Regions from separate parts of the Fictibacillus halophilus genome, predicted to be linked through region 2. Evidence: a T-box and tRNA genes for the amino acid it is inferred to sense, from the RefSeq annotation. Region 2 holds a T-box; the other holds one or more tRNA genes.
What was found. A T-box is a leader RNA that pairs with one kind of tRNA and senses whether it is charged. The one in region 2 lies ahead of argS (arginine--tRNA ligase), so its partner is inferred to be a tRNA-Arg.
Positions count from the first base shown of each region.

Region 1: it encodes a tRNA-Arg, which carries the amino acid that the T-box ahead of argS (arginine--tRNA ligase) is inferred to sense. The anticodon was not compared.

Region 1 is NZ_JAEACF010000001.1:2,183,424-2,194,860, forward strand. Features, by position in the region: gene ilvD (dihydroxy-acid dehydratase) at 1-1,435, opposite strand, end outside; gene ilvE (branched-chain-amino-acid transaminase) at 1,460-2,362, opposite strand; tRNA gene I5J82_RS11410 (tRNA-Arg) at 2,667-2,743, opposite strand; tRNA gene I5J82_RS11415 (tRNA-Gly) at 2,933-3,006, opposite strand; gene I5J82_RS11420 (metallophosphoesterase family protein) at 3,088-3,618, opposite strand; gene I5J82_RS11425 (XTP/dITP diphosphatase) at 3,603-4,211, opposite strand; gene I5J82_RS11430 (GerMN domain-containing protein) at 4,336-5,373, opposite strand; gene racE (glutamate racemase) at 5,547-6,341, opposite strand; gene ptsP (phosphoenolpyruvate--protein phosphotransferase) at 6,606-8,318, opposite strand; gene I5J82_RS11445 (phosphocarrier protein HPr) at 8,318-8,584, opposite strand; gene ptsG (glucose-specific PTS transporter subunit IIBC) at 8,598-10,670, opposite strand; gene glcT (glucose PTS transporter transcription antiterminator GlcT) at 10,866-11,437, opposite strand, start outside.
Region 2 is NZ_JAEACF010000001.1:1,292,497-1,303,933, forward strand. Features, by position in the region: gene I5J82_RS06805 (MATE family efflux transporter) at 79-1,440, opposite strand; gene I5J82_RS06810 (hypothetical protein) at 1,528-1,809, shown strand; T-box leader at 1,857-2,060, shown strand; gene argS (arginine--tRNA ligase) at 2,105-3,787, shown strand; gene rarD (EamA family transporter RarD) at 3,891-4,826, shown strand; gene I5J82_RS06825 (2-oxoglutarate dehydrogenase E1 component) at 4,998-7,853, shown strand; gene odhB (2-oxoglutarate dehydrogenase complex dihydrolipoyllysine-residue succinyltransferase) at 7,846-9,120, shown strand; gene I5J82_RS06835 (nuclease-related domain-containing protein) at 9,473-10,447, shown strand; gene I5J82_RS06840 (quinone oxidoreductase family protein) at 10,652-11,437, opposite strand, start outside.

The sequences.
Region 1 (11,437 bases), 890 kb from region 2:
CGATTGAGATCCCTCGAGAGGCCCCGGAAAATCTGCCATCCGTGATTAGGGCTACTTTCGTACTCAATCCTCTTCCAGCAATAGCTGAAGTGGGAGAGAGCATCTCCGGCATTCCTGGTCCACCCTTCGGACCTTCATATCGAATGACAACAACATGCCCTTCTCTTACTTCACCATTATTGATACCTTCAATCGCTTCTTCTTGGGACTCATAGACGATCGCCTCACCTTGAAATGTTTTTATTGAAGGATCAACAGCTCCCACTTTAATAACACAGCCATCTGGTGCAATGTTTCCATAGAGAATAGATAAACCACCTACTGGTGAGTAAGCATTATCTTTCCTACGAATAACATCATCATCTAAAATTTCCGCATGCCGGACACGGTGCTCTAACGTCTCTCCACTTATCGTTAACCGATCATTATGGATGGCCCCCTCCATTCTACAGAGTTCATTGATAATCGCGCTGACACCGCCTGCTCTGTGAACATCTTGCATAGAATAATCTGATGCCGGACTGATCTTTGATAGATATGGAATACGCTCTGCGATCTCGTTGATTGATGATAAATCATACTCAATCTCAGCTTCATTTGCGATAGCAAGCATATGAAGAACAGTATTGGTCGAGCCGCCCATCGCCATGTCTAATGCAAAAGCGTCATCAATCGCTTCTTTCGTAATAATATCTCTAGGTTTTATATTGTTTTTTACAAGATCCATAAGTGACGTCGCTGCCTCTTTGATCAGTTCTCTTCTTTCGTCTGAGGTAGCTACGATCGTACCGTTACCCGGCAGCGTAATTCCTAGCATCTCCATAATGGAATTCATGCTGTTGGCAGTAAACATACCTGAGCATGATCCACAAGTCGGGCAAGCACTCGTTTCAAGTTCTAATAGTTCTTCTCTCGTCATCTTTCCGGCTAAGTGAGAACCTACCCCTTCAAATACCGAGGCAAGGGATAGGGATTTTCCTGCCATAGACTTTCCGGCTTCCATTGGACCACCTGAAACAAATACTGCAGGAACATTCGTCCTTACAGCTGCCATTAACATACCAGGCGTGATCTTATCACAGTTAGGTATGTAGAACACACCGTCGAACCAATGGGCGTTGATAACCGTTTCTGCCGCGTCTGCGATGACCTCTCGACTCGGAAGCGAATACCTCATACCAATATGGCCCATCGCAATTCCATCGTCTACGCCGATCGTATTAAACTCAAACGGAATTCCACCAGCTTCTCTAATGGCTTCTTTTACCCATTCACCTACTTTGTTTAGATGCATATGCCCCGGAATAATATCAACATAGGAATTACAAACACCAATAAATGGTTTATCCATATCCTCTGGTGCAACTCCCGCTGCATGGAGAAGACTTCTGTGCGGGGCTCTATCGATTCCTTGCTTGATCATATTACTGCGCATATCTGTAACACTCCTATACTTCTTTTATCCAGCTTGAACGGCTTGGTTCTGATACACTTTAACTCCTTCTTCAACTACTTTTTCTCTGAAGGATTTCAAAAGTTTGTTCGTATGTTCACCTGGTGCTCCGTTTCCGATTACTCTTCCATCAACTTTTACTACAGCAATAACTTCAGCTGCAGTTCCAGTTAGGAATACTTCATCTGCCACATAAACATCATGTCTTGTGAATGGTTCTTCAACCATGTTGTATCCTTGTTCTCGTGCGATCTCAACAATCGCGTTTCGAGTAATACCTTCTAAAGCTCCTAAGTACCCTGGCGGCGTTTTGATCGTATTCCCTTTGATAATGAACACATTATCAGCAGAACCTTCCGCTACGTACCCTTGATCGTTCAGCATCAATGCTTCACTTACTCCAGCAAGGCTAGCCTCAATCTTAACTAAAATATTGTTCAAATAGTTTAGAGATTTAACTTTCGGACTTAACACATCCGGACGGTTTCTTCTGCTTGCCACCGTTATGATTTCTAAACCTGTTTCATATAGTTTTTTAGGAAATAGTGCAAGCTGTTCTGCAATGACAATGACTCCTGGTTGGCCACATGTAAAAGGGTCCAATCCTAAATTTCCTTTTCCTCGTGAAATAACTAATCGAATATAAGCATCACGATATTTGTTTTTCTGGAGCGTTTGAACGATGATGTCCGTTAGTTCTTCTTTAGTGTGTGGAATTGTCAGCATAATGGATTGAGCTGATTCGTATAAACGCTGAAGATGTTCGTCTAAACGGTAAACATTTCCGTTGTAGACGCGAATACCTTCAAACACCCCATCTCCATATAAAAATCCATGATCGTAAACCGAGACTTTGGCGTCTTCCTTTAATACGTGCTCACCATTAACATAAACCCATTGCTCCTGCATCGTGATCCTCCTTTGCGTGTCAATTTGAATTATTTGAATTTTTTAAAAATAATTTAATAATTGTTGACAATATTACGCCCATCTTATTAAAGAATCAACCACGAATTTTGGATTTTTTACTGAATTCTGACTTTTCAGTTATTTTGTACACGCTTTCATTCCCATGCTCATAAGGTTTTGAAGCTTTAACGCATTACATTGTAAACATTTTTAAAGCGCTTACACAATAAAATAAAAAAACACGCTTGATATCCTTTAATGGAGGACATCAAGCGTGTCGAAAAGTTTTTATATGTAAGTATTATGGCGTCCCAGGAGAGATTCGAACTCCCGACCGTACGCTTAGAAGGCGTATGCTCTATCCGGCTGAGCTACTGGGACATATGTATTGGAGCCCCTTTCGCATAGCAATGGCGCTTTCCGCAATTACCATGCGCTGCGGGCACACAGTGATTTGTTCCACCCGTCGACTGTGGATACAAATATATTTTTTATCATGCATTTTAATTGTAAGATCTGTTAACTTCAGATGTAACTTTTCATGGACCATTTGAACGTGAGAAAAACAAATGGAGCGGGTGATGAGAATCGAACTCACGACCAGAGCTTGGAAGGCTCTTGTTTTACCACTAAACTACACCCGCAGACAATTTAGACCTTGTCGCGACGACATAACTAAATATACATGATATCTAAATTATAGTCAACCCATTTTCTCAACTTTTTTATTTTCTAACCGTTTTTTTTTCAAACGTTCTACTTAACTGATCGATTCGTATACCATCGAGTGAATAAAAACTTACTGAAATACTATGATCTTCAATTTCTAATAACGCATACGACTTTTCAAACGAACCTCTAGGCAGCCTGATACTACCTGGATTGATAAAGATCATTCCCTCACGCTCAAAGGCCTCAGCTATGTGGGAATGCCCAAAACAAGCAACTGATGCACCTGTTTCCTCTGCCCTGTATGCTAGAGAAAGATAAGACATTTTTACATCGTATAAATGGCCATGTGTTATATATATACATGTATCTCCCAACAGCTCAATAGCTTCATTAGGAAAATCATCGCCTAAATAATCCATATTTCCTTTAACCGTTACAAATCCAGACATTTCTTTAGATGATGTCGAAAGCTCTGAATCACCGCAATGAATCATAAGATCTACATCGTCTTGATAGCGTCGCTTCAATATTTCTAGCTCATCTGTTAAACCATGACTATCGCTAACAATTAAGGCTTTTCCCATAAGAGATCCTCCTCATTGATCAGTTTTTTAAGTTTTTCTAAAGCTACAGCTCTATGACTAATTTTATTTTTTTCTTCTTTCGCTAACTCTGCCATCGAACGATTTAAGTGAGGAAGAAAGAAAATCGGATCATACCCAAAACCTTCAGATCCCCGCTTTTCTCTTAAAATTTGACCTTTACATTCTCCCTTTACAACCAGCGTTTCTTTTTGAGGTCTGGCAAAAGCCAAAGCACATACAAACTGAGCATTTCTATTACTATCTTCAACATCCTGAAGTTCTTCTAAGACTTTGTTCATGTTCTCTTCGTCACTTTTATGTATTCCTGCATATCTAGCTGAATAAACGCCAGGTCTTCCTTCTAAGGCATGGATTTCTAATCCAGAGTCATCGGCAATGACAGGAATGTTCATCTGTTTAGAGATGGTTTCAGCCTTTAATATAGCGTTCTCTTCAAAAGTGACTCCTGTTTCTTCAACGTCAGGACTTCCTTCAATGTCGTTTAAAGAGAGGATCTCAACTCCAAGGCTTTCAAACATCGATTGGAACTCTTTTGCCTTACCTTTATTTTTTGTTGCGACTAAAATTTTCATTTGGTTTATTCCTCCGTTTAAAGAATCTTAACGTTGTAACTCAATATATAGTGAAATTTATTTTATAACAAAGTAAAAAGAGACGAATATCTCGCCTCTTTACTGTATCACAACCTATTTGATTTTAAAATTCACCTGTATTTACTTCTTTAGGTCTTGAAACTGGAGCTGTGAGTTCCTTCCCTTTTTCATTAAATATTTTAGACTTTCCATCCACTTTAATCGCTACTTTTTTCACTTCAGAAAGCTCTGTAAGGGAAAGGACAATTGAGTTTAACACTTCATCTGCAATCATGCTCTCTTCTTTGTTATCAAGCAATGCTCCATTAAAGTTAAGCGTAACTACACCATCTTTGACGACTGGCGTACTTAACAATTTTACATCTGTTCTAAAATCTGTTAGAAGGCTGCTCTCAGCAGATGGGCCATCAATTAGGTGTTCGATCGTTGCTGTTACTTTATCTGTCCCTTCTTTTGCAACTCTGCGTGTTACGGGTACATAATACGTTTGATCCTGTGTTTGTGCCAAGAAATAGAGCGTTACGAGTTCACTATTTGTGATATCTGCCACACTGCCATTTTCGAGATTTATCCCGTCAACGCGGCTCACACCGTCACCCACTGGTGTATTATTTACAGGCATTGAATTTTGGTTCTTTCCTGCGATTTGAATTTTAACTTTCTTTATGTTGTCAAACTGAGTAAGTGTAAATGTAATAGCTTGTAAGATCTTCATTTCATCCGCTGCGTTATACTCTGTAAATTCCTTTGAAAAATTTGCTGTAGCTGTTCCCTTTTTAATATTTACCGATAACACTTCTGTATCTGCTGGCAGAACAGCTTGAAAACCGTTAGGAAGCAGATTGCTCACAGGGCCATCTTTTACAAGATACTGAAGGACCTGTTTAGCAGTTTCATCGTTCTTTGGAAGAGCCAGTACCTGTGGGACAACCATCCCGTTGCTGTCGAATAAAAACAGTTGCCGCTTATTTGTTTGCTCTGCACTCGCTGCTTTATCCTTCTTATCGAGTGACTGACCTTCTTTCACGTAATTCACTTTAGGGGGATCAAGCTCATTTCCTGCTTTCTCTCCCCATAGTCCGCAACCTGATACCAGCAATGAAGCTGATAATATGATAAGCGGTGCACCTGACTTCATCATTTTGCGCATACTTTCCCTCCTCAAGTGGTTTGTACTATTATGTATACGAGCCATCCTCTCCCGTTAGACCACTTGTACAAAAAATAAAAAGAGCAGAATCCCAAAATGGGTTCTACTCTTTTCACTTCAATATTCTCATTATGAGGTTACCTTAATCTCTTGCTCTTTTAAAACTACAACTTAATACATTCTACTTTTTCAATCTTACGGTCTAACCAGTGGTTAGCAATCTGTAGAAAATGACCGCTCTCTGCTGTTGCTAAAAAACGATGCACCGGTTTAGCATCTGCTGTATTCAAGAGGCCGCTATGGTCGAGGATGACAGAAACTTCACGCGCAGTTTCTGCGCCAGAACAGATTAACGTGATGTGTTCACCCATCACTTGCTGAATAATCGGTCTCAACAGCGGGTAATGAGTGCATCCCAGGATTAACGTATCGATGGAAACATCCTTAAGCGGATATAATGTTTCTGATACCGCACTTAATGTCTCTTCACCTGTTAACTTTCCTTGTTCAACTAGGGGAACGAACAACGGGCACGCTAAACTTTCTACGATTACATCGTTACGAATCTGCGTTAGGGCCTGTTTATAAGCACCACTATTGATCGTCCCGACTGTCCCTATTACACCGACGTGATTATTTTTCGTAGCTTTTAAAGCGGAACGGGCACCAGGATGGATAACCCCTAAGACCGGAATGTCTAACTTTCTCTTCGCTTCTTCTAATACTGCTGCAGTAGCCGTATTACAGGCGATAACGAGCATCTTGATTTCCTGTTCTAAAAGAAAATCAATCATTTCCCACGTATAAGTCCTAACCTCTTCAAATGGTCTCGGACCGTACGGACACCTTTTCGTGTCTCCTAAGTAAATAATCTCTTCTTTCGGTAGCTGCTTCATGATCTCTCTTGCTACCGTTAAACCTCCCACTCCTGAATCGATGACTCCAATGGGTCTATTCAAAAAACATCGCCTCATCTCTATATACATACTGGCGTTAAATCACTGTTTTCTATTCTGCTAATATTTTTATGAAATTGCAATACTATTCGTTAATGTAGTGTTTTAAAGTTTGTGCGGTCTTCTGTAGCGACAGGAGGCTCACCGCACGCCCCATGGCAAAGCTAGCAACCTGGAGCGAAAATCAACCACTCTCGTGTTCAACCATATTAACTCAAACATCTATAGAAAAAGACTATGGAAATTCCCCATAGTCTTTTTTCTACTTTAGAAATTTTCTTCTGCAAACTTCACAACGTCTTCCATCGTTTCCATTTGTAAAATTTCATCCATGTGTGCACTAATCTTTTCTTTAGACAGACCTAGGATCTGACTACGAGCAGGAAGTACAGATGTAGCACTCATCGAGAATTCATCAAGGCCAAGGCCAAGAAGAATTGGAATTGCGATCGGATCCCCTGCCATCTCTCCACACATACCAGCCCACTTACCTTCTTTGTGAGCTGCATCAATAACCATTTTTACTAATCTTAAGATCGCTGGATTGTACGGCTGATACAAGTAAGAAACTTGTTCGTTCATACGATCAGCAGCCATCGTATATTGAATCAAATCGTTTGTACCGATGCTGAAGAAGTCAACTTCTTTAGCAAAAGTATCTGCCATTACGGCTGTTGATGGAATCTCTACCATGATACCTACTTCAATGGATTCAGAGACTTCAATTCCCTCAGCAACAAGCTTTTCTTTTTCCTCTAATAAGATCTCTTTAGCAGCACGGAATTCTCCAAGTGTTGCAATCATCGGGAACATGATCTTCAAGTTCCCATATTGGCTAGCACGAAGAAGTGCTCTAAGCTGTGTACGGAATATTTCCTGCTCTTCTAAACAAAGTCTTATCGCACGGAATCCTAAGAAAGGATTTAACTCTTTCGGAAGATTTAAATAAGGAAGCTCTTTATCTCCACCGATATCAAGTGTACGGATGACTACTGGTTTACCTTCCATCTTTTCGAGAACTTCACTATATGCCTTGAACTGCTCTTCTTCAGTAGGAAGTTGGTCACGGCCCATGTAAAGGAACTCTGTACGGTATAAACCAACGCCTTCTGCACCGTTTTCAAGAACACCTTTTACGTCAGCTGGTGTTCCAATATTAGCTGCAAGCTCAACTTGAACAGAATCGCTTGAGAATGTTTTTTCATTCACTAGCTTTGCCCATTCCGCTTTTTGCTTTTCATATTGTTTTTGTTTCTCTTCATATGTTGCGATTTCATCTTCAGTCGGATTCACGATTACGTGCCCATCCAGACCGTCGATGATCACCATTACGCCGTTCTCAACGTTTTCCGTAATTGTTTTCGTTCCTACTACTGCAGGAATTTCCATTGAACGAGACATGATTGCTGAGTGAGAAGTTCTCCCACCAATGTCAGTTGCAAATCCTTTAACATAATTACGGTTTAATTGAGCCGTGTCCGAAGGAGTTAAATCTTCTGCTAAGATGACAACTTCTTCTGTGATGCTTACAGGTGTTGTAAACGTCACATTTAACAAGTGTGCTAAAACTCGTTTTGAAACGTCGCGTATATCTGCAGCACGCTCTTTCATATATTCGTTATCCATGGATTCAAACATATTGATGAACATGGATGAAACATCGTCCATTGCTGCTTCGGCATTAACCTTCTCGTTTTCAATCTTTAGTTTTACAGCATCAACTAGTTCTGGATCGCTCAAAACAAGAAGATGGGCAGCAAAAATCGCTGCCTTATCTTCGCCTAACTCTTTGTTCGCTTTTTCTTTTATAACAGAAAGTTCTTCTTTAGAAACTTTAAGCGCTGCTTCAAAACGCTCGATCTCGCTTGCTGAATCTGAAATCGATTTTCTTTCGATTGTTAATTCAGGGTTTTGAAGAACAAACGCTTTTGCGATTGCGATGCCGGCTGATGCTGCAATACCTGAAATTTTTTCAGACATTACTCACCAAGCCCTTCCTTTTTCATTACATTTTCTAATGCAGCGATTGCTTCTTCTGCATCTGAACCTTCAGCTTTGATAACGATTGAAGATCCTTGTTGGATTCCAAGGCTCATTACGCCCATGATTGATTTTAAGTTAACGCTTTTTCCGTTGTAGTCAAGTGTAATATCTGAGCTGAACTGACCTGCTTGGTTAACTAAAGTTGTTGCTGGACGAGCGTGAATTCCTGATTCGCTAGTTACTTTGAATGTTTTTTCTGCCATGATAATTACCCCTTTATTTTTTGAATGTAATAATATTTTCTTCCTCTATAGCCACAGTTCCTGTTTTTTCGACTGAAACTGTTTCATCCGAAAGATTCGTGAAAACAATCGGTGTGATTACGGATGGTGCATTTTCTTTAACAAAGTTCAGGTCAACCTTTAAAATCTTTTGGCCGATTTTTACTCTGTCGCCTTCAGAAACAAAGCTCTCAAAACCTTCACCTTTAAGTTTCACTGTATCGATACCAAAGTGGATGAGAATTTCTTTGCCTGAATCTGACTCAATACCGATAGCATGTTTTGTCGGGAAGATATTCATTATCTTACCATTAACAGGTGAAACCACCAAGCCTTCTGCTGGTTCGATCGCAAATCCATCACCCATCATTTTTCCTGAGAAAACTTGGTCAGGAACTTCTGTGATCGGAAGTATTTTCCCTTTAATCGGAGAAACAAAACGATCATCATCTGTAGAAATCGATGAAGTTGGTGTAGCACTTTCATTGTTTGTTTCTACAACTTTTCCTTGTTCAGGAGTTTTCTCAGCGTTCTTTGGTTTTGCTACAGTCTTACCATTGATAATATCTTGAATTTCACTCTTGATCGTATCTGATCGAGTTCCAAAGATCGCTTGAATGTTATTACCCATCTCAAGAACTCCGGAAGCTCCGAGTTTTTTCAATCGATCCTTGTCTACTTCCTTTGGATCATTTACAGAAACTCTTAGTCGAGTGATACAAGCGTCAAGGTTAGAGATATTGGACTCTCCGCCTAATCCCTCTAAAATATTCGCTGCTAATGAATCTTTATTGGACGGTCCAACATTCGTTTCAACTTCATCATCCACGATTTCTCGTCCTGGTGTCTTAAGGTTCCATTTACGAATCGCAAAACGGAAACCAAAGTAATAAATTACTGCAAAGGCAAGACCTACAGGAATAACCAGCCACCAATCCGTACGGTTAGGAAGTACTCCGAACAATAAGTAGTCAATTACACCACCAGAGAAAGTCATACCTATTTTAACATTTAACAAGTGCATAACCATAAAAGAAAGACCTGCGAAAATCGCATGAATTCCAAATAATACTGGAGCAACAAATAAGAATGTGAACTCAAGTGGTTCTGTGATTCCTGTTAAGAAAGAAGTCAACGCAGCAGAACCCATGATACCCGCAACGATTTTCTTTTGTTCAGGTCGTGCCTCGTGATACATCGCCAATGCTGCAGCTGGAAGTCCGAACATCATGAACGGGAACTTACCAGTCATAAAAGTACCAGCTGTTAGTTCAACGTTATCTTTTAATTGTGCAAAGAAGATCGCTTGGTCACCACGAACAAGTCCTTCTGCTGCAGATTTATATGAGCCGAACTCAAACCAGAACGGTGAGTAGAAGATGTGATGAAGTCCAAAAGGAATCAATGAACGTTCGATCACTCCAAAGATAAACGCTGCAACCGTCAAGTTCGAATTAATCATGCTTTCAGAGAACGTATTTAGTCCATGCTGAACAGGTGGCCAGATGAACGTCATAACAATACCTAGTGCTAAAGCAGAAACTGCTGTTACGATTGGTACAAAGCGCTTACCAGCAAAGAATCCTAAGTATTGAGGTAGTTCAATGTTATAGAACCTCTTATATAGATAGGAGGCTAAGATACCGACGATGATACCTCCAAACACTCCCGTCTGAAGTGTTGGAATACCTAGTACGTTCGCAAAAGAAGGATCTTTTCCGATCATATCAGGTGTTACCCCTTCAATAACGCTCATGGTTACGTTCATAATCAAGTAACCGATAATAGCAGCTAATCCTGCTACACCTTCACCGCCTGCAAGACCTACGGCAACACCAACGGCAAACAGTAACGATAAATTGGCAAAAACAATATCTCCCGATTTCTCCATTACGTCTGCAACAAGCTGGAACCATGCTGCGTCTAGTGCAGGTATTCTTTCAATCAACGCTGGATTTTTAAACGCATTACCAAAGGCAAGCAAAAGACCTGCAGCCGGCAAAATAGCAACCGGAAGCATAAGTGCTTTACCTACGCGTTGAAGAACACCAAAAAGTTTTTTCCACATAGGAAGTCCTCCTTTTATTATGATAACCCTTCCATTTACTTTCGCATCAAACAAAAAAAGACATAAATAAGAAACATGAGTAAATCCCTAATCAGAATTAATATATCCTAATTAAGCATCTGCTACACTTTTGTTTCTTACTTATGCCTGATCGAATCAGTAACACGTAAAAACGAGTTGTTCTATATTCTTTTATCATTTGTCTTCGTTGTCATAACGCGAAAGCCTTTGCAAATGCATTGTTAAGTATACTGCTTCTGCATGCGGCACGGGTTTTTGTAAGGTTTTTTGCATAACCTTAATCAACTTCCACGCCAAATTGTAGCATAAAGGATATTCTTCTTTCAACACTTTTGCTAACTTTTCTTGTTCTTCCATGATATCACCCATAGAGACCCGTTCTATCGCATGCCTCAAATGACGGACAAGACGCAAATAATTGATGCTTTTCGTATCGATTTTAAGGTCTAGTGAATGTTGGATCATCTGCATTAAAGTGTTAATGAGCTCTGAGTGCTTTTTTATATCTGTTACACTTTTATTCGTAATAGCGCTGTGAATATGTAGTGCAACAAAACCGATTTCCCCTTCAGGAAGATGAATACCTAACGATTTATTGATTATTTCAATGGCCTCTTCAGCCACCGTGTATTCTTTAGGGTATAGTGTTTGTGTTTCTGTTAAAAAGGGATTTTTAATATCCATACTCTGTTCTAATCGCTTGATCGCAAATGTAATATGATCGGTTAACGCCACATGAATATGTT
Region 2 (11,437 bases):
AGCAAGTATCCTGGAGCGGAGATTCCCGCTTTTAACCTTTATATGTGGAACTTTTGTTTGCCTACGCTCAAAACTGGTTTATTTTTGTTCATAAGAGGAATAAGAATGTGACTGAATATATTTTAATCGAGCAAATAGAATAATAGCGCCAGCTGTTAGACCTGATATTAAACCAATCCAATAACCATATGCACCAAGAGTTGTGAAGTTCGCTAGATAATATCCAACGGGTAGACCAAGCACCCAGTAAGAGATAAATGAAAGCATAAAGGTTACATTTACATCTTTATAGCCTCTTAGTGCACCTTGTATTGGAGCACCTATAGCGTCAGCCAATTGAAAGAACACTGCATACCATAAGAACGAGATCGTAAGTTGAATGACTTCTGGTTCGTTTGAATACATTCTCGCTACTTGGTCATCGAAAATGACTAAAAGACCTGATAGGATTAGAGCAAATCCAACTGCCGTTATTATTCCGATGTAACTATATTGGGCTGCGTCTTTAAAGCGTTTTGCACCAACTTCAAAACCAACTGCAATCGTAAGCGCAAAAGAGATGCTTAGTGGCAGCATATATAGGAATGAAGCAAAGTTAAGTGCGGCTTGGTGAGCCGCTATGGTTATCGTGTTAAAATCACTCATTAACAAGGTAACAGCCGCAAATATACTTACTTCAAAAAAGATGGCAAGACCAATCGGAACGCCGATTTTCAACTGTTCTTTCCAAGCTGATAGAGAAGGTTTATAGAACGTTCGAAATAGTTTATATGTCCTAAACGGGTTCAATTTAACGACAATCAGAACGGTTATAATCGCGGTTACCCAATAGGTTATAGCTGTTGCCACACCTGCACCCACACCGCCTAATTCTGGAAAACCACCTTTGCCGAATATAAAAAGGTAGTTAAAGATAGCATTTACCGGTAATCCGATGAGGGTGATAAACATCGTAATTCTAGTTTGACCTAGCGCGTCGATGAAGGATCGAAGTGCTCCGTATAAAAAAAGCGGCATGATTCCGAAAGATAATGCGATTAAATATCCTCTTGCAACATTTTCAACTTCTTTTTCAAGAGACATCGCTCCTAAAATAGGATCTAACACAACTGATCCTAAAACAACAACGATGACGGATATTACAACAGACAAGTAGACTGCTTGCATAACAGATCGGGGAACATTTTTAGTGTTCTTAGCACCTAAAAGCTGTGAGACGATAGGTGTCAATGCCATAAGGATACCATTTAGCCCAGTGAAGATTGGCACCCACAAACTCGATCCGATGGCTACACCTGCTAATTGATCAGCACCAGACCGGCCACTCATTACCGTATCTAAAAAGTTCATGGCATACAAGCCTAACTGAGTGACCAAGACTGGAATCACCAGCAATAAAAAGTTTTTGTATTTATCTCTTAACGAATATGTCTGTATCATCTGCATACTTCCTTTATTATTTTAACTGTCAATTCGAGACAATGCATTATATCATAAAACATAACTAATATACGTGAAGGAGAAACTATGAGTGTTCAATTTCTTTTTGAAGTTCAATCTGTTCTGCCAGGTGAGCAAAGCGACGAAAAAATTGTACTGGTATCAACAGAGCTCTTATATAGAAGCAGTGGAGAAACCATCTATACAGGCGTGATACCCGTTAGAGTTACGGAGCATGGAGTTTTTGTATCAGTTCCAGCAGTTTCTGCTGCTTTCACCTCAAAGTATTTACGAACGGAAACGTTATTTCGGTTAAAAAGATATATTAAACGAATGAGAGATTACTTGGATCTTGATAAAAAGGAATAAGTTGACTTTTTGCTTTTACCTACATATAATATGAAAAACTATATGTCAGAACATTTATGAAAAAGAGAGTACTCTGTAAGGATGTTCATAGCGAGCAAGGGATCGGTGTAAGCCTTGCACAACTTTCAGACGAAGCGCACTTTGGAAATGTTTGCTTGAAAACGTAGTAGAGCAGACCGGGACTTCCCGTTAACAAGTCAAGTGGCCTTTAGGCAATGAGAGTGGTACCGCGGTTCATATCCGCCTCTTCTATTAATTTAGAAGAGGCGGATTTTTTATTTTAGGAGGGAAAAGGATGAACGGTAAAAAAATATTCGCAACTTATTTAAAAGATCAAATCGGCAGTGAATTAACATTAAAACAAATTGAAGCCTTTATTGAAAAGCCAAAACAGATTCAACATGGTGATTTAGCATTTCCCTGTTTTCAATTAGCTAAAATCTTCAAGAAGTCTCCAAATGAAATCGCAAAAACGTTAGCTGCTGGGAATATCTCAGATGATTTTGAGAAAATAGAAGCTATAGGAAGCTATGTAAATATTTTTTTAAATAAAAAAGCAGCTACTGAATCGCTTTTGACTCAAATTTTAAAAGAGAAAAACACTTACGCAAACCATCGTTTTGGTAATGGCAAAACGATCGTTCTAGACCTTTCCTCACCTAATATTGCAAAGCCGTTCTCAATGGGACATTTACGCTCTACCGTAATCGGTTCCTCAATGGCAGCGATTAGTGAAAAATGCGGGTACACGACAGTTAAAATCAATTATATAGGAGACTGGGGAACTCAGTTTGGTAAATTGATCTCAGCTTATTTAAAGTGGGGGGATGAAAACAAAGTTCGAAATAATCCAATTAAAGAGCTGACTAAACTTTACGTGCTCTTTCATGAAGAAGCTGAAAAAGATCCTTCGTTAAATGAGGAAGGAAGAATGTGGTTTAAGAAATTAGAAGATCATGATCCAAAAGCAAAAGAATTATGGATCTGGTTTAAAGAAGTATCTTTAGAGGCTTTTCATAAGATTTATAAACTGTTGGATGTCGACTTCGATTCCTATAACGGTGAAGCGTTCTTTAACGATAAGATGAACGCAACTGTAAATGTGCTGCAAGAAAAGAAGTTGTTAAAACTCTCTGAAGGAGCTCAGGTCGTAAGAGTAGGTGATGATCTACCACCGTGTTTGATCAAAAAGACAGACGGTGCCACTTTATATGCCACACGTGACATTACGGCTGCTATCTATAGAAAGAACACATACGACTTTGACGAAGCTTTCTATGTTGTCGGTCACGAACAATCTCTACATTTTGAACAAGTGAAACGAGTCCTGAAAAAGCTCGGACACGATTGGGCGGATCACATTCACCATGTTTCATTCGGGCTCATTTTACAGAATGGCAAGAAGATGAGTACTCGAAAAGGAAAAACCGTTCTTTTAGAAACAGTTATCTTAGAAGCAGTAAAGTTAGCAGAACAAAATATTAAAAGTAAAAATCCCGAACTCCAAGATTTACAGGATGTCGCACGTCAAGTAGGGGTGGGTGCCGTTATCTTTCATGATTTAAAAAATGAGAAAGGAAACGATGTAGAATTCTCACTTGACGCGATGCTCAAATTCGAGGGCGACACAGGTCCATACGTGCAGTATACAGCAGCAAGAATTCAAACATTATTAAATAAAGGGGATTTTAACGGAAGTGTTCCGAAAGAGTTGTCCATTGGATTAGAAAGCTGGGAGATCATATCTGTATTAAACGAATTCCCTGAAGTTGTTGAACAGGCATTTCACAGAAAAGAACCTTCTGTTATTTCTAAATATGTTTTGAAGCTATCTCATAAATTCAATCATTATTATGCACATGTGAAAATCTTAAACAGTAAAGAAACGCCTGAAAGACTCGCGCTATGTGCTTCTGTTCAAATCGTGCTGAAAGAAGGATTAAGATTATTAGGCATTCGAACACCGAATAGAATGTAAAGTTACTGGTTATTTTGCTACAAGTTTATTTAGTAGATAATCTCCTAGCTTCCGTTATATAATCTTATAACTTCATATAAATTATGGGATCGAGGAACGGACAATGAAATTGAATGAACATACGAAGGGTATATGGTACGCCGCTTTTTCTTATTTAATTTGGGGATTTCTTCCGCTGTATTGGAAACCGCTTCAATCAGCTGGTTCCGTCGAGATTTTAGCACATCGAATTCTATGGTCATTTCTACTAATGGTCGCTGTTATGTTCTTATTAAAAAAGAAAAATACACTAGTAAGAGATATAAAAGTCCTTTTTAATCAAAAGAAACAGTTCTTATCTGTATTGATTGCCTCGCTATTAATAAGCGGGAACTGGGTCATGTATATTTGGGCGGTCAATACAGATCATGTTGTTGAAGCGAGTTTAGGCTATTATATTAATCCTCTTGTTAGTGTAATTCTAGGCATGCTTGTATTAAAAGAAAAATTAAACAGCTGGCAGCTAGTGTCCTTTCTGTTAGCTGCCTGTGGTGTTTTTCTATTAACGTGGCAACATGGAGAGTTTCCTTGGGTAGCTGTTTCTCTAGCGCTTTCGTTCGGCCTGTATGGACTTGTAAAAAAACTAGGGAGTTTTGATTCTTTAACTGGTTTAACCTTCGAGACGATGTTTGTCTTTCCGTTAGCGTTCATTTATTTAATCTACCTTCAATGGAACGGGGAGGCGACATTTATCTCTGGAGGCACTTCTACGACACTACTTCTATGGGGCGCCGGACTCGTCACTGCAGTACCATTACTATGCTTTGCCCAAGGTGTAAAGCGGATCTCAATGACGATGATCGGTTTTCTACAATACATTGCTCCTACTATCATGCTCGTCTTAGGTGTATTTTTGTATCATGAAACATTTAGTCAGATTCATGTCATTTCATTTACTTTGATATGGGTTGCACTCCTTATTTTTACGGTCAGCAAAACAAAATGGGCAAATTATCTCATAAATCGTAAAAAACAAAATTCACTTTCTGCGAAAATATAGTATAATGGCAATGACCATTGTTACAGTTGAAACCTTATCAATGATAAGGTTCTTTTCATTCATTGTTTGAGAGCGCTTTAAATAGGGAAAAATTCAATGGCGAGAAATGATGAATCACCTGTTAACAGCAACAGCACAATACTTACAAAGGGAAGCAGGAGGGAACAAAAGATGAGTCATCAACGTTCCAAATCAGAAAATCCTTGGCAGGGACTAAGTGGACCAAATATGGCCTACATCCTTGAACTATATGATCAATATAGTGTGGATCCGGAATCTGTTGACAGTTCATTCAAAGAGAAATTTGATGCTTGGGGGCCTCCAATTGAGGACTCTAAATCAAATCAACGTACTGCACAGAGTTTTGATGGATTGGATTTCGAGAAATTAGCAGCTGCATTAAAATTAGCAGAAAACATTCGCACATACGGTCACTTAGCAGCTGACTTATATCCTGTAGGGGAATTTCCGAAAGATAACCACCATATTGACCCGAAAGAATTTAACTTAACAAAAGAAGATTTGAAAGCGATACCACCTTCCTTTATTTGGAAAGAAGCGCCATCAAGCGTTCAAGACGGCTATGAAGCGATCCAAATGCTACAGGAAGTGTATACGAAAACAATCGCTTATGAATTCAGTCATGTTCATGAGACTGAAGAACGCCAATGGTTAAACACCATGGTTGAAACAAGCCAACACTATCCTAAATTTTCTGCTGAAGATAAGAAGAACCTTTTAACACGATTGAGTGAAGTTGAAGGATTTGAGAAATTCCTTCATAAGACATTCGTTGGACAAAAGCGTTTCTCTATTGAAGGCGTTGATATGCTGGTACCGATGCTAGATGAAGCAGCTAAAGAAGGATGCCGTGACGGAGCTGAACATGCTCTGATCGGAATGGCACACCGTGGGCGTCTAAACGTACTTGCTCACGTGCTTGGCAAACCTTATGAACTAATTTTCTCAGAATTTCATCATTCTCCAAACAAGGAACTAATTCCTTCTGAAGGTTCGAGAGGAATTAACTTTGGATGGACTGGAGATGTAAAGTACCATCTAGGTGCTAGCCGATTGGTCGAAACAGATCAATCTCATAAAATTAAAATCTCACTTGCTAATAACCCAAGTCACTTAGAGTATGTAGATCCAGTTGTTGAAGGATATACAAGAGCAGCTCAAGAAACACGTGACAAGAAGGGTTATCCAGTTCAAGATACTTCTAAAGCATTTGCGATCCTTATTCATGGTGATGCTGCTTTTCCAGGTGAAGGAATCGTTGCTGAAACATTGAACTTAAGTCGTCTTAGAGGATATCAAACAGGTGGAACACTTCATATCATCGCTAACAACCTAGTAGGTTTCACAACGGATAGTGGTGATTCTCGTTCAACGAAATATGCGAGTGACCTTGCAAAAGGTTTTGAGATTCCGATCATTCACGTTAATGCAGATGATCCAGAAGCATGTATTGCAGCTGTACATCTTGCTTATGAGTATCGTAAAAAATTCCAAAAAGACGTTCTGATCGATCTAATCGGATATCGTCGATTCGGTCACAATGAAATGGACGATCCATCAGCAACACAGCCAAGATTGTATAAACAAGTAAACAGTCACCCGACAGTTCGTGATGTTTATGCAAAACAGCTTGTTAAAGAAGGAGTACTTTCTGAAGAAGAAGTAAAATCCATTGAAGAAGATGTATTAAAGAAGCATCAGACTGAATATGAAAAAGTTCAAGGTCGCAAAGAAAAATTCAAATTGGAAGACACTAGACTTCCTGATCCTTTATCGAAAGCACTTCCTGATATCGATACCACAATTTCAGTTAGTGATCTTCAAGAACTTACAGAGAACATGCTTAAGTTCCCAGAAGACTTTAATGTTTACCCGAAGATCAAAAGAATCCTTGAACGTAGACGCAAGTCGTTCCAAGGGGAAAAGATTGATTGGGGTATGGCTGAATCATTAGCGTTTGCTTCCATTCTTAAGGATGGAACGCCGATTCGAATTACTGGGCAAGACTCTGAGCGTGGTACATTCGCGCAAAGACACCTTGTTCTAAACGATAGTGAGAGCGGAAAGAAGTTTTCTCCGTTGCATGCGATGGATGACATCGATGTTTCGTTTGCGATTCATAACAGTCCACTCTCAGAATCATCAGTTGTTGGTTTTGAGTACGGCTATAATGTGTTTGCACCTGAAACGCTTGTTATTTGGGAAGCACAATACGGAGATTTCGCAAACGTTGCACAAGTTCTGTTCGATCAGTTCTTATCAGCAGGTCGTGCGAAGTGGGGGCAAAAATCAGGTATGGTGATGCTTCTTCCTCACGGATATGAAGGTCAAGGACCTGAGCATTCAAGTGCACGTCTAGAAAGATTCTTACAGCTTGGTGCAGAAAATAACTGGACAGTTGCTAACGTAAGTACAGCTTCACAGTACTTCCATTTGCTAAGACGCCAAGCTAAGCTCTTATCTATGGATGAGGTTCGTCCGTTGGTTGTAATGACACCTAAAAGCTTGCTTCGTGACACGAAAGTGGCATCCATGGCGGAAGCTTTTGAAAGTGACCACTTTATGCCATTGTTACAACAGCCTGGTCTAGGCAAAGAGAAAGACAAAGTGAAGAAAATCTTGCTTTGCTCTGGTAAGATTGCGATTGATCTTGAAAAAGCACTTGAGCAAGATCAAGTAGCAAGAACGGAAATGCATATCGTTCGTGTTGAACAGATCTATCCGTTCCCAGAAGAAGAGATGAATGCTTTGTTAAAAGAGTATCCAAACGTTGAAGACTTGATTTGGGTGCAAGAAGAGCCGAAGAACATGGGATCTTGGTTATACATCGAGCCTAAACTTCGTGCAGTAGCACCAAAAGCACACGTATCATATATTGGACGTCAAGAACGTTCGAGTACGGCTGGTGGGGAACCAGACATCTATAAAAAAGAACAAGAACAAATCATCCAAACATCATTAGCACTAGACATTCAATCGCGAGAGGGAGGCCGTGAACATGTTTGACGTTAAAGTTCCGGAGTTAGCCGAATCAATTTCAGAAGGTACAGTAGCACAATGGCTTAAAAAAGAAGGCGACACAGTTGTTAAAGGCGAAGATTTAGTAGAGCTCGAAACAGATAAAGTAAACATTGAGATCAGTGCAGAGCGAGATGGCGTTCTAAAAAATATCAAAGTAGAACCAGGCGACACTGTAGCAGTTGGGGATATTATCGCTTCTATCGTTGAAGGCGGTGCTTCTGAGTCTGCAGAACCAGCAGCAGAAGAAAAGACTGAAGAAAAAGCTGCTCCAACTCAACAAAAACAAGAGCCAGTCGTTGAAAAAGACGCGGCTGAAGATGAAGTGAAAGCTTCAGATCGCCCGATCGCATCTCCTGCTGCTCGCAAGCTAGCTCGTGAGAAAGGCATCGATCTTTCTGAAATTAGTACTCGTGATCCACTTGGACGCGTTCGCACAGAAGATGTTATCCGCCATGCTGAAGGTGGAAGCGCAGAGAAAGCTGCACCAGCATCTAAACCTGCTGCATCAGCTTCTAAGCCTGCTGCTTCAGTTGAAGCGGTAAATCCTGAAAAACCAGTTGAGCGCGTGAAGATGTCTCGTAGACGTCAAACAATCGCTAAGCGTTTAGTTGAAGCTCAACAAACGGCAGCGATGCTTACAACGTTTAATGAAGTTGACATGACGGCGATCAACGAAGTTCGTGCTCGTCGTAAGGACAAGTTCTATGAGCAAAACGGAGTTAAACTAGGATACATGTCATTCTTCACGAAAGCTGTTGTAGGAGCACTGAAAAAGTTCCCTGCAATCAACGCTGAGATTCAAGGCGATGAAATGGTTCTTAAGAAGTTCTACGATATCGGTATCGCAGTTGGAGCAGAAGAAGGACTAGTTGTACCAGTTGTTCGCAACGCTGATCGTCTAAGCTTCGCTGGTATTGAAAAAGAAATCGGAAACTTGGCTGAGAAGGCACGTTCTAAAAAGCTATCATTAGAAGACCTTCAAGGTGGTTCATTTACAATCACGAACGGCGGTATCTTCGGATCAATGCTATCAACACCTATCTTAAATGCACCTCAAGTTGGTATCCTTGGTATGCACACGATCCAATGGAGACCAGTAGCAATCGATAAAGAGCGCATGGAAAACCGTCCGATGATGTACATCGCGCTTTCTTATGACCACCGTATTGTAGATGGAAAAGAAGCAGTAAGCTTCTTAACAACGATTAAATCACTTCTGGAAGATCCAGAATCACTTCTTTTAGAAGGTTAATGTTTAGTAATGTAATGATGATATGGAACGCCTCCTGCGCTTGCAGGGGGTGTTTTTTTGTGGGTTTGATCAGGGTGATTTATGAGAGGTGAGTGAGTGTTTTAGAAGGCGGCTAGATTTGTCGAATGGCCTTTATTTTTAATTTTCGACTTAATTAGGGTTGAAATCGGCTTAATTGGTGCGTTACACGACTTAATAATAGTTAATTCTGGCTTAATTATTTCATTTTAGACTTAATTGTGCACAACTTAATTTCCGAGTAAAAAATATTCATCAAATCATTGCTGAAACTAAAGGTTTTTTATCAATTTTTCTCGAATGAAATATGTATTAAAAAGCAAGAGGTGATACCTTGATAAAAAAACCACGTACAAAGCCCCTCAAATTATTAAAATTGGATTCCTTAATGCAAAGATTAATGCCCAGTCACCCGAAATACGATGAATTACAAATTGAATTTGCAAGATATTCAGCAGGTTTTAGAGGAGAAGTAGCACTCGATTATTATCTTCACGATTTAGATGATAATTCATACCTCATTTTTCATGACTTGCGACTTCCGAGAGATAAAGATAAAAACTATTACTTCCAAATAGACTGTTTGATCCTACATACTTCGTTTGCCGTGTTACTCGAGGTTAAAAACTTCTCAGGTGACCTTTATTTTGATCATCACTTCGATCAGATGAAACGAACGAAAAATGGGGTAGATGAAACATTTCCTGATCCAGTAAGCCAGGTCCAACAACAAAAAATATATCTGGAAAGCTGGTTGAAAAGAAATCAGTTGCCTGAAATCCCGCTTTATTCCCTCGTTGTTCTAACTAACCCTAAATCTTTTATTACGTTATCCCCGCATTATGGCAAAAAAGCGGTCCATATTATTCGGACTAAGAGTCTAGCTAATAAAGTTCAACAAATTTCAACGTACCATCAAGAAACCCTCTCAAAGAAGGACCTCTCAAAAATAACTTCAAAACTGCTAAAGCAACATGAAAGACATAACCCCGACATATTAAAAACATACAACATCAATCACACGGACATTATCACCGGAGTCTTTTGTCCAGACTGCAATCATATTCCTATACGACGAGAGAGAAGTACTTGGGTTTGTTCTAAGTGCAATATAAAATCCAAAGATGCTCATATAAAAGCTATACAAGACTACGCACTGATCTATGAAGAACCTGTTAAGAATAATATGTTAAGACGATTTCTACACATCAATTCATCTACATGTATGAAAAATCTTCTGAAATCCATGAATCTTACCCCGAGCGGTCCTACTAATTCAGCTACGTACAGGCTACCGATTCCTGAATAACTTATCTAGCTCAAAATTATATTAATCAAATAAAAAATCAAATCAACGAACCTACTATTTAATTATTAATAATAACTTGCAAAATACAACTAATAATAGTTGTAAAATACGACTATCAAATTATCATAACACTTGCATATTGCAACTAAAGCACAAAAAAGGCAGCTGCAATCAGCAGCCACCGTAATTTCACCAATATAAAACTTAAGGAATCAACAAAATCTTACCCGTACTTTTTCTACTCTCTAAATATTCATGAGCTTTTGCACCATCATGTAAAGGAAAGGATGTTTCTGAAAGTTTTACATCTCCATTCTTAATCCATTCAAACAACTCGTTTGAACGTTTTACACGTTCTTCGTGAGATGTGAGGACATTCCATAAGTCGCCTCCGGTCAAGGTCTTAGAAGTATCCATGAGCATACGAGGATCAATGGACACAGGATCGCCGCCAGCCATCCCAAAGAATACGACAGTCCCACCAATTTTTGTTACTTCAAAACTATCCATTATCGTAGAACCGACAGACTCATAAACAACGTCTACACCTTTGCCAAAAGTTTCGCTCAATACGCTTTCTTTCCAATTATCATTATATAAGAATACTGAATCTGCTCCTGCTTCTATAGCGACCTGACGTTTTTCATCTGAAGACGTTAGACCAATAATCTTTCCTCCGAGCAACTTGATTATCTGGATCAATAGCTGTCCAACACCGCCGGCAGCCGCATGAACCAATGCAACGTGACCTTGCTTAATCGAAAAACTGTCTTTAGTAAGATAATGTGCAGTCAGCCCTTGTAACAAAAGAGAGGCTGCTGATTCAAAGGATACACCTTCTGGAATGGGTATCGCTTTATCGTGAGGGACAACGACAAGTTCCGCGTTTGCTGCAGGTACATCTGCAAATGCAATACGATCTCCTACAGAAACACCGTTAACAGCACTACCAACTTCTTTAACGATACCTGCTCCTTCATAACCTAAAAT